DNA from 3 places in the Rhizobium sp. LjRoot98 genome. Region 3 is predicted to be linked to each of the others. Evidence: predicted binding sites of a transcription regulator. Region 3 holds the regulator's gene; each other region holds the start of a gene.
The links. Region 3 encodes PhoB, which activates phosphate uptake and scavenging genes when phosphate is short. Its sites were predicted from a motif close to TGTCATNNANCTGTCAT; they were not measured.

Region 1 (3,280 bases), on a different contig from region 3:
TGTTTTCATCGGTATAGTTCGGGAAGCCGGCGCTTGCATACGTGCCGACTTTTTCGCGCATTTCGGTGCCCGGCTTTTCGTCATCGACGGTGCCGATGATCGAAACGCCGTGTGTGTGGTCACCAGTGACGATGATCAGCGTGTCGGGGTTCTTGGCGGCGAATTCGCGGGCAACGCCGATTGCCTTGTCGAATTCGATCGTATCGACGACGGCACGATCCCAATCAAGCGGGTGGGACATCTTGTCGACATTGGCAGCTTCGACCATCAGGAAGAAGCCTTCCGGGTTCTTCGACAGGTTGTCGAGGGCGACCGTGGTCATCTCGACGAGGCCAGGCTGATTTGGAAACTTCTCGACTGTGCCCTTTTTGAGGAACTCACGGTCGAGCGTGGTGTCCATGTTGCCGGTGTGGAAGATCCCGAGAATCTTGCCGGTGTTGGTCCCGGCCGCAGCCGCCAGTTCGGTCTTGTCGGTTGCAAGCGTATAGCCGGCGTCCTGGAACAACTTGACATAGTCCTTGTCGTCCTTGCGCTTCGAGCCCGGCGTGGCCTGCGGCAGGAAGTAAGCCGAGCCACCACCCAGGATAACGTCCGGCTTCACGTCGAACAGCATGCCGTTGATCTCGGCCTTGTCGCCGCGCTTGCGGGTATGGGCGACAACGGCTGCCGGTGTCGCATCCTGCAGTTCGGCGGTCGAAATAATGCCGATCGACTTCTTGGTCTGGCGGCGGATGGCTTCGGCAATATTCTCAACCTTCGGGTCATCGAACGAATCCGGGGTGCGGTCGGCATAGACGCCGATGGCATTCACGGCCGTCTTGTGACCGGTCATGTAGGCGGACATGGTGTTGGCCGAGTCGGTAGCGACCGCATCGGTTGCCGAGGTGCCGATGAAGGCGGCCGGCGGGATGTCGTCAAGGTTCAGACGGCCATTTGCCTTGCCCTCGGCCATGCCCTTGGACATGATGCGGGCAGCGGTGCGATGGGCAACCGAGAAGCCGTCTGCGATCAGGAAAATGACGTTCTTGGCCTTGGCGGTTTCGCCGGTGTTGTAGACGTCCCAGGTGACAGACTTCGATTCCGAGCCGGCGGTCACTTCGATCGTGTAGGCGCCTTCGGTCGGCAGGACGAGATCGCGGGCGATCAATGCCGAGCCCAGCACCTTGTCTTCCTTGCCCTTTTCCTCGGCGACGAATTCGGCTTCCTTGCCGAGCACCGCCTTGTAATCCTGGCCGTTGACGGTGATCTTGACGTCTTCCGGCTTGACGACGGACTTGAACTCGACCTTGAAATCGAATGGGGAGCCGGCGAGGATCGTTGCACGATCCAGCGGATAAACGGTGGCGGCCTGTGCCGCCCCAGCGAGGATTGTCGTGGCGGCAAGCGCCGACAGAAGCATACGCATGGAAAACCCCTTTTTGGTTTCGTCCGGTAATGACGGCCCGCAATAGTCACCCAGGATGACAGCGGCATGACACTTGCGTAACGTTTTGACAGCAGGCTGGCAGGCCTGTCTTCCTGACGCGTATTCTCAGCTTTCTGTTGACTCTGCGCCAAAACCGCGTAAGAGCAGCAGCGGAAAAGGACCCACCATGCACCGTTTTGATTACGCCATCGCTGCGCTGATCGCCCCGGCATTCGCTGCCGGGCGGGTTCGTTCTTTCTCGATATCTTCCAAAACAACGGCCAAAACGACGACGAAAACCGTCTGACGTCTCTGGCCACCGCTCTCTCCCCGGCACGGCTGGGGACCTGAAACCCGCGCCTTTGGCCGGCGGGTTTCCCCCAAAGCCCCGCGGAGAGACAGAAAGAGAGCAAAGACAATGGGTTTCAAGATTGCTATTGCCGGCGCGACCGGAAATGTCGGCCGCGAAATGCTGAACATCCTCGAAGAACGCGGCTTTCCGGCTGATGAAGTCGTGGCTTTGGCCTCGGCCCGTAGCCAGGGCACCGAAGTTTCCTTCGGCGACAAGACGCTGAAGGTCAAGAACCTCGAAAATTACGATTTTTCCGACACCGATATCTGCCTGATGTCGGCCGGCGGCGCCGTGTCGCTGAAGTGGTCGCCGAAGATCGGCGCACAGGGCTGCGTCGTCATCGATAACTCGTCGGCCTGGCGCTACGATCAGGACGTGCCGTTGATCGTGCCGGAAGTAAACCCGGACGCCATCACCCAGTTCACCAAGCGCAACATCATTGCCAACCCGAATTGCTCGACAGCCCAGCTCGTCGTGGCGCTGAAGCCGCTGCATGACTTTGCCAAGATCAAGCGCGTTGTCGTCTCAACCTATCAGTCGGTGTCCGGCGCCGGCAAGGAAGGCATGGACGAACTGTTCAACCAGACCCGCGCCGTCTTCGTCGCCGATCCGGTCGAATCGAAGAAGTTCACCAAGCGCATCGCCTTCAACGTCATCCCGCATATCGATAGCTTCATGGAAGACGGCTACACGAAGGAAGAATGGAAGGTCCTGGCTGAAACCAAGAAGATGCTCGACCCGAAGATCAAGGTGACCTGCACCGCCGTGCGCGTTCCCGTCTTCATCGGCCATTCGGAATCGGTCAACATCGAATTCGAAAACGAGATCAGCGCCGATCAGGCCCGCGATATCCTGCGCGAGGCGCCGGGGTGCATCGTCATCGACAAGCACGAGAACGGCGGCTACATCACGCCTTACGAATCGGCTGGCGAAGACGCCACCTATATCTCGCGTATCCGCGAAGATGCGACAGTCGAGAACGGCCTGAACATGTGGGTTGTTTCCGACAACCTGCGCAAGGGCGCAGCCTTGAACGCCATCCAGATTGCCGAGCTTCTCGTCAATCGCGGCCTGATCAAGGCGAAGAAACAGGCCGCCTGATCAGAAATTATAAAGTTTTAACCAATTATACCCAATCGTGATGATACCAACCTGTCGGTTTTATCATCACGATTGGGTGAAAGCCTCGCATGATCCGTTAAACGGGATGCGGGGCTTCTTTGTAAAAAGGCAACTGCGACGTTTTTTCATAGTCAAAAGGAGGATTCACGTGAAACACGCCCTCCCGATACTGTACCAACGTCGTGACAGAAACCGCAAAGACTGGCATTTTGCGGACACAAATTTGGATTCAGGCAATACGGGGTATTTCATGCGCAAGGCAAAGTGCGTACTGGCAGGTTTCACGGCGATGGTCGCGACGGCAATTCTGCCGTCGATGGCATCGGCTGCGCAATGCAGCAACACATCGGCAGGCTTTGATGCCTGGGTCGAGAACTTCAAGGGCGAAGCCGCAGGACGTG
Region 2 (3,280 bases), on a different contig from region 3:
GGCGCGATGAAGGTCAGAGCAATCATCAGCAGGAAGCCGCCAGCCATCGCCGGCAGCACCATCGAGCCACCATAGAGGCCGATCATCACCCCGCCCAGCATCGTCGCCCCGATAAAGGCGACAGAGCCCCAGACACGCATGGTGGCATAATCATAGCCCCACCGCCGCACACCAGTTAGCGCGATGGCCTCGACGATTGGCACGTAGGGCGCATAGACGCCGCCCTGGATGGCATAGATGATCAGCACGAACCAGAAACTGTGGGAGACGAACAGCGCCAGCGCCGTCAGCAAGGACAGCACCGCCGACCAGATCAGCACTTCCGCCCGCTCGCCGATCCTGTCCGCCAGCAACCCGACCAGCGGTGCCGTGATGACGCGCACGAACATCGGCACGGCAAGGATGATGCCGATTTCGAAATCGCTCAGTGACAGAGTGCTCAGCCAGACCGGAAAATACGGCATGGCAAACCCGTTAACGACGAGCGGCGCGCAGAAGAGCAAGGCGATACGCGGCACGAAATAGCGCGGCGCTTCCTCGCGAAAGGGAGGCAGAGATGACGGAATCATGGAAGGACCTGACAGTTGCGTCCATGATTTATCACGGCAGCCAAGAGCAGCGCCAGCCGCTAGTTTTCCCTACACTCTTCAACCCCTGCGGTATTATGCCGCCTGTTGCGAAAGAGCCCGCGCCATCAACATTTCCACTTCGGCCGTGTCTTCGCGCACCGCAGGTACGTTGCTCAGTTCCCGCCAGGTAATCAGTTCCATCGTGCCATCGTGATGCTCGGCAATTGCCGTGCAGCTTTCCACCCAATCGCCGGTATTGATGTAGCGTATGCCGCCGATGTCTTCCATCACAGCGTGATGGATATGACCGCAGATGACCCCATCGGCATTTTCCCGGCGAGCTTCGTCAGCTACCACCCGCTGGAATTCGCCGATGAAGTTCACCGCATGCTTGACCTGCAGCTTCGCCCAGGCAGAAAACGACCAATAAGGCATTCCAAGACGGCGGCGGATGGCGGCCAGTCCGATATTGATGACGATCGCGGTATCGTAGGCCCAGTCGCCGAGATAGGCGAGCAGGCGCGCGTTGCGCACCACGACATCGAATTCGTCACCATGCAGCACCAGGTATTTGCGGCCGTCGGCTGCCTCGTGCATATGGCGCTGGGCCACCTCGATACCGCCGAAATGGACGCCCGGAAAGTCACGCATGAACTCGTCATGGTTGCCGGGGATGTAGATGATGCGGCTGCCCTTGCGCGCCTTGCGCAACAGCTTTTGGACCACGTCGTTGCAGGCTTGCGGCCAGTACCAGCTGCGCTTCAACCGCCATCCATCGATGATATCGCCGACGAGGATGATCGTCTCCGCTTCGCTCACCCGCAGGAAATCGAGGAGATAATCGGTCTTTGCGGCCTTTGATCCCAGATGAACGTCAGAAATGAACAGGGTCCTGAAACGCCGGGGTTCTTGCTCTTTCTCGGTCATGCTGCCTCGCAACGGTCTATCGCGCCTCTCTTATGTGCTTTCAAGAACAGACTCTTGTTTCAGGAGAATGACAGCCTGTGGAACCACCCGGCACGCTGGATAAACACCTGTTCCTGAAAACCGGAGGTATACGGCCGTTTCCAAACTGTACGGAGCCATCGTTTCATGCAAAAAGAGCCGCGACGAATAAGTAGGGATTTACGAATATGAGCACCGGCGACAAAGCCAAGACCCCAGCGGTTCCAGCAAGCGGCGACCTTGATGAACAGGCGCTGTTCTTCCACCGCTATCCACGCCCCGGCAAGCTCGAGATCCAGCCGACCAAGCCACTCGGCAACCAGCGCGACCTGGCGCTCGCTTATTCTCCGGGTGTTGCCGCCCCCTGCCTTGCCATCCGTGACGATTCATCGACCGCCGCCGACTATACCGCGCGCGCCAATCTGGTCGCGGTTGTCTCAAATGGCACGGCAGTTCTCGGTCTTGGCAATATCGGCCCACTCGCCTCTAAGCCGGTGATGGAAGGCAAGGCCGTCCTGTTCAAGAAATTCGCCGGCATCGACGTCTTCGACATCGAGATCGATGCGCCCGAAATCGACCAGATGGTCAATGTCATCTCGGCTCTGGAACCGACCTTCGGCGGCATCAATCTTGAAGACATCAAGGCGCCCGAATGTTTCGAGGTTGAACGCCGGTTGCGCGAGAAGATGGATATCCCGGTCTTCCATGACGATCAGCATGGAACCGCGATCATCGTTGCCGCCGCCATCCTCAACGGCCTGGAACTGGCCGGCAAGGACATTGCCAATGCCAAGATCGTCACGTCAGGCGCCGGCGCTGCGGCGCTCGCCTGCCTCAATCTGCTGGTGACGCTTGGTGCAAAGCGTGAAAATATCTGGGTGCACGACCTCGAAGGCCTCGTTTATCTCGGCCGCGAAGTGCTGATGGATGAGTGGAAGTCCGTTTATGCGCAGGACAGCGCCAACCGGATCCTCGCCGACAGCATTGCCGGTGCCGACGTCTTCCTGGGGCTTTCAGCCGCAGGCGTCCTGAAGCCTGAACTGCTGGTCCAGATGGCGGAAAAGCCGCTGATCATGGCGCTCGCCAACCCCAATCCCGAGATCATGCCGGAAGTGGCGCGCGCCGCCCGTCCCGACGCGATGATCTGCACCGGCCGGTCGGATTTCCCCAACCAGGTCAACAACGTCCTGTGTTTCCCCTACATCTTCCGCGGAGCGCTTGATTGCGGCGCCCGCACGATCAATGAGGACATGAAGATGGCGGCGGTGCGCGCCATCGCAGCGCTTGCCCGTGAAGAGCCGTCTGACGTCGCAGCTCGCGCCTATTCCGGCGAAACGCCGGTCTTCGGCCCGGACTACCTGATCCCCTCGCCGTTCGACCAGCGGCTGATCCTGCGCATCGCACCGGCTGTTGCCAAGGCAGCTGCCGATAGCGGCGTCGCCAACCGGCCGATCACCGATTTCGATGCCTATTTCGACCAGCTGAACCGCTTCGTCTTCCGCTCCGGCTTCATCATGAAGCCGATCTTTGCCGCCGCAAAGAATGCCCAGAAAAACCGGGTGATCTTTTCCGAAGGCGAGGACGAGCGCGTCCTGCGGGCCGCCCAGGTACTGCTGGAGGACGGCACAGCCCGCCCGATCCTGATCGGCCGTCCGAATATCATCGAGACGCGCCTGAAGCGCTACGGCCTGCGCATCCGGCCGGACGTCGATTTTGAAGTGGTCAATCCGGAAGGCGATCCGCGGTTCCGCGATTATGTCGACGAC
Region 3 (3,280 bases):
ACCGCCAAGGTCGAGGAACTGATCCACGAGCTGCGGACAAACTACACGATCGTCATTGTCACACACTCGATGCAGCAGGCAGCCCGCGTGTCGCAGCGGACCGCGATGTTCCACCTCGGCAATCTCGTCGAGGAAAACGACACCGACAAGATGTTCACCAACCCGGATGACCAACGGACCCAGGATTACATCATGGGCCGCTTCGGCTGAGGACTGAGCTTGTCACCCTGTCATGAGGGCAGGGTGGTGGTCTTCCAACCCGGATTGTGATCGCAAGGAAAAACAATCATGTCTACGCACATTGCTTCCGTCTACGACGAAGATCTGAAGTACCTGACCCGGCGCATCTCCGAGATGGGCGGTCTGGCCGAACAGATGGTGGCCGAATCCGTACGCGCCTTGGTCAATTCCGACCTGGCGCTTGCCCAGAAGGTCATTTCCGACGACGCCATTCTCGACGAGGCCGAACGCCAGATCGGCGAAAAGGCGATTGTCACCATCGCGAAACGCCAGCCGATGGCTGCCGACCTGCGCGAAATCATGGGATCGATCCGCATTGCCGCCGATCTTGAACGGGTCGGTGACCTCGGCAAGAACAACGCCAAGCGCGTCATCGCGGTCGCGAGCGCCAGCCTGCCGCGCCAACTGGCCCGTGGTCTGGAGCACCTGGCCGAGCTTGCGCTCGTTCAGCTCAAGGAAGTGCTCGATGTCTATGCCTCCCGTTCGCCGGAAAAGGCCAACAGTATCCGCGAGCGCGACAACGAGATCGACGCGATCTACACGTCGCTGTTCCGCGAACTCCTGACCTACATGATGGAAGACCCGCGCAACATCACGCCGTGCACGCATCTTCTGTTCTGCGCCAAGAACATCGAGCGTATCGGCGACCATGCCACCAATATCGCCGAAACAATCTACTACATGGCGACCGGCGCGCAGCCGGCTGGCGAACGTCCAAAGGACGACACAGCCAATACGGTCGGTGCGATCGGCAATTGATCGCCTGAGAAAGTAAGTAAATTCTTACGCAATGATCGCGCGAGCGGCCGCTGGAGCCGCTCGGCATGCCTCCGGCCATCCGGCCGGACGCCAAGGAGCAGAACTGAATGTTGCCAAGAATTGCCGTTGTTGAAGACGAAGAGGCGCTGAGCGTCCTCCTCCGATACAATCTCGAGGCCGAAGGGTTCGAAGTCGACACCATCAACCGTGGCGACGAGGCGGAAATGCGCCTGCAGGAGCGCCTGCCCGATCTCCTGATCCTCGATTGGATGTTGCCGGGTGTTTCCGGGATCGAACTGTGCCGCCGGCTGCGCCAGCGTCCGGAAACCGAACGGCTACCGATCATCATGCTGACAGCGCGTGGCGAAGAGAGTGAGCGTGTTCGCGGCCTGGCTACGGGCGCCGACGATTACGTCGTCAAGCCGTTCTCGACGCCGGAACTGATGGCGCGGGTGAAGGCGATGTTGCGCCGTGCCAAGCCGGAAGTGCTGTCGACGCTGCTGAAGTGCGGCGATATCGAACTCGACCGCGAAACCCACCGTGTCCACCGCAAGACGCGCGAGGTCCGTCTCGGGCCGACGGAGTTCCGTCTCTTGGAATTCTTCATGGCATCGCCGGGCCGCGTCTTTTCGCGTTCACAGCTGCTGGATGGCGTCTGGGGCCACGATATCTATGTCGATGAACGCACCGTCGACGTTCATGTCGGCCGCCTGCGCAAAGCATTGAACTTTTCCAATATGCAGGACGTGATCCGTACAGTGCGCGGCGCGGGCTATTCCCTGGAAAGCTGAAATCGTACAGGAAAGAACCGTCAGGCGTTGCCGAGCGGTTCTCCAATCTCGATGGCGTGACCATCCGGATCGTAGAAGCGGAAAACCCTCTGGCCCCAAGCCTGCGTCTCGATGGGGTGGATGAGGTTTACAAGGCTGCCGATGCGCCCGAAAAGCGCATCCAGATCATCATGTTCGAAATAGAGCAGGATATTTTCGCGGCCGTATGGTCTGGAAATGGCTGACGGCTGTCCCCAGATCGTCGTTTCCAGGGATCTGCCGTCATGGATGGCAAATCCCGTTTCAAACATGACAAAATTGCCGAAGTCCCGGCTGATCGCCAATCCCAGCATCTCGCAATAGAAGGTTTTCGAGATGCTGATATCCCGTACAAACGGGATGGGATTGACGAAACGCACGGCCGATCCGGCCTTAGCGTGCCCGGCGGCGTTCGCCGGACGGCTGGTAAGCCAGCTTGGCGTGGAAGGTGCAGTAAGGCGAGGTGTCCGGGGAATCGTTGCCGCAGAAGTGAAACTCGTCCTTCATCGGATCGCCGATCGGCCACTTGCAGGTACGGTCGGTCAGCTCGGTCAGGACCAGACGGCGAGACATCGGAATAACAACGTTGTTGCCAGCCGGCGCTGTCTCCAGATTCTCGATCACGTCGATTTCCACCTCTTCCTTCATGACGGTCGCACCGGTGGTGCGGGTCACTGTGCGGGTGGCGGTGATGCGCGATGCGGTATAGTTCGGTGCGCGTGGTGCGGCGGAAGGTGCCGGGCGCTTGACGCGGGCCGTTGCCGTGCTGCCACCAGCCTTGGCGCGGCCGGGCAGGCAGAGACGGTGAACCTTGCCGATGACGGCATTACGGCTGACGCCGCCGAGCTGTGCTGCGATCTGGCTTGCGCTCAAGCCTTCGGCCCACAATTTCTTGAGTTTTTCGACCCGCTCGTCAGTCCAGTTCATGGTCTTGTCTCCATTCCCAGCGTTGGTGATGGTCGAATCCTCCACCGAGCCCTGGGTATAACCCGAGGCTGAAACGCGATAACACTTTTGGTGACTAGGTCCGCCGCATGCGTTCTAGTAATTATTTCTTAACGTAGAGCCCGTGGGACTCCCTGACAAGAGTCCGGAGAATCCCACCGAATCGATTTCCGAGTTTTCCCCAACTTGCTTGCGATGCGTGGCATTTTTGCAAGGGTATCCGGCTAAAAAATTTGCGGCCGCTGTATATCCGCGAATTGCTGGAAATCATGGGCTTTTGTTGACATCGCATTGCGAAGTGAAGATAGTGCCATTGCCGCCGAAAGGCGGCATTTTGATTTTTTATGGGCTGGTCACAGCCTTGTTGACGGCGCCGTTTATACAATGGCCGTGATGGTTTGAGGAGACATGCGCCATGGCCGATGCCACGCCGCTTTATGACACATATGCACGCGCACCCTTGCGGTTTGAGCGCGGCGAAGGCGTCTGGCTGATTGCTGAGGACGGTACCCGTTATCTCGATTTCG

Region 1: a site for PhoB is predicted at 1,461-1,477, ahead of ACSQ3J_RS12455 (alkaline phosphatase). Genes of this name have one in related genera too.
Region 2: a site for PhoB is predicted at 1,553-1,569, ahead of ACSQ3J_RS11090 (UDP-2,3-diacylglucosamine diphosphatase). Genes of this name have one in related genera too.

Annotation. Positions count from the first base shown of each region.
Region 1 is NZ_CAXUPW020000003.1:117,203-120,482, reverse strand. Features, by position in the region: gene ACSQ3J_RS12455 (alkaline phosphatase) at 1-1,405, opposite strand, end outside; gene ACSQ3J_RS12450 (aspartate-semialdehyde dehydrogenase) at 1,824-2,858, shown strand; gene ACSQ3J_RS12445 (lytic murein transglycosylase) at 3,130-3,280, shown strand, end outside.
Region 2 is NZ_CAXUPW020000002.1:523,620-526,899, reverse strand. Features, by position in the region: gene ACSQ3J_RS11095 (MFS transporter) at 1-569, opposite strand, end outside; gene ACSQ3J_RS11090 (UDP-2,3-diacylglucosamine diphosphatase) at 663-1,496, opposite strand; gene ACSQ3J_RS11085 (NADP-dependent malic enzyme) at 1,703-3,280, shown strand, end outside.
Region 3 is NZ_CAXUPW020000001.1:1,242,026-1,245,305, reverse strand. Features, by position in the region: gene pstB (phosphate ABC transporter ATP-binding protein PstB) at 1-210, shown strand, start outside; gene phoU (phosphate signaling complex protein PhoU) at 289-999, shown strand; gene phoB (phosphate regulon transcriptional regulator PhoB) at 1,107-1,790, shown strand; gene ACSQ3J_RS06125 (VOC family protein) at 1,811-2,188, opposite strand; gene ACSQ3J_RS06120 (GcrA family cell cycle regulator) at 2,202-2,735, opposite strand; gene ACSQ3J_RS06115 (aspartate aminotransferase family protein) at 3,169-3,280, shown strand, end outside.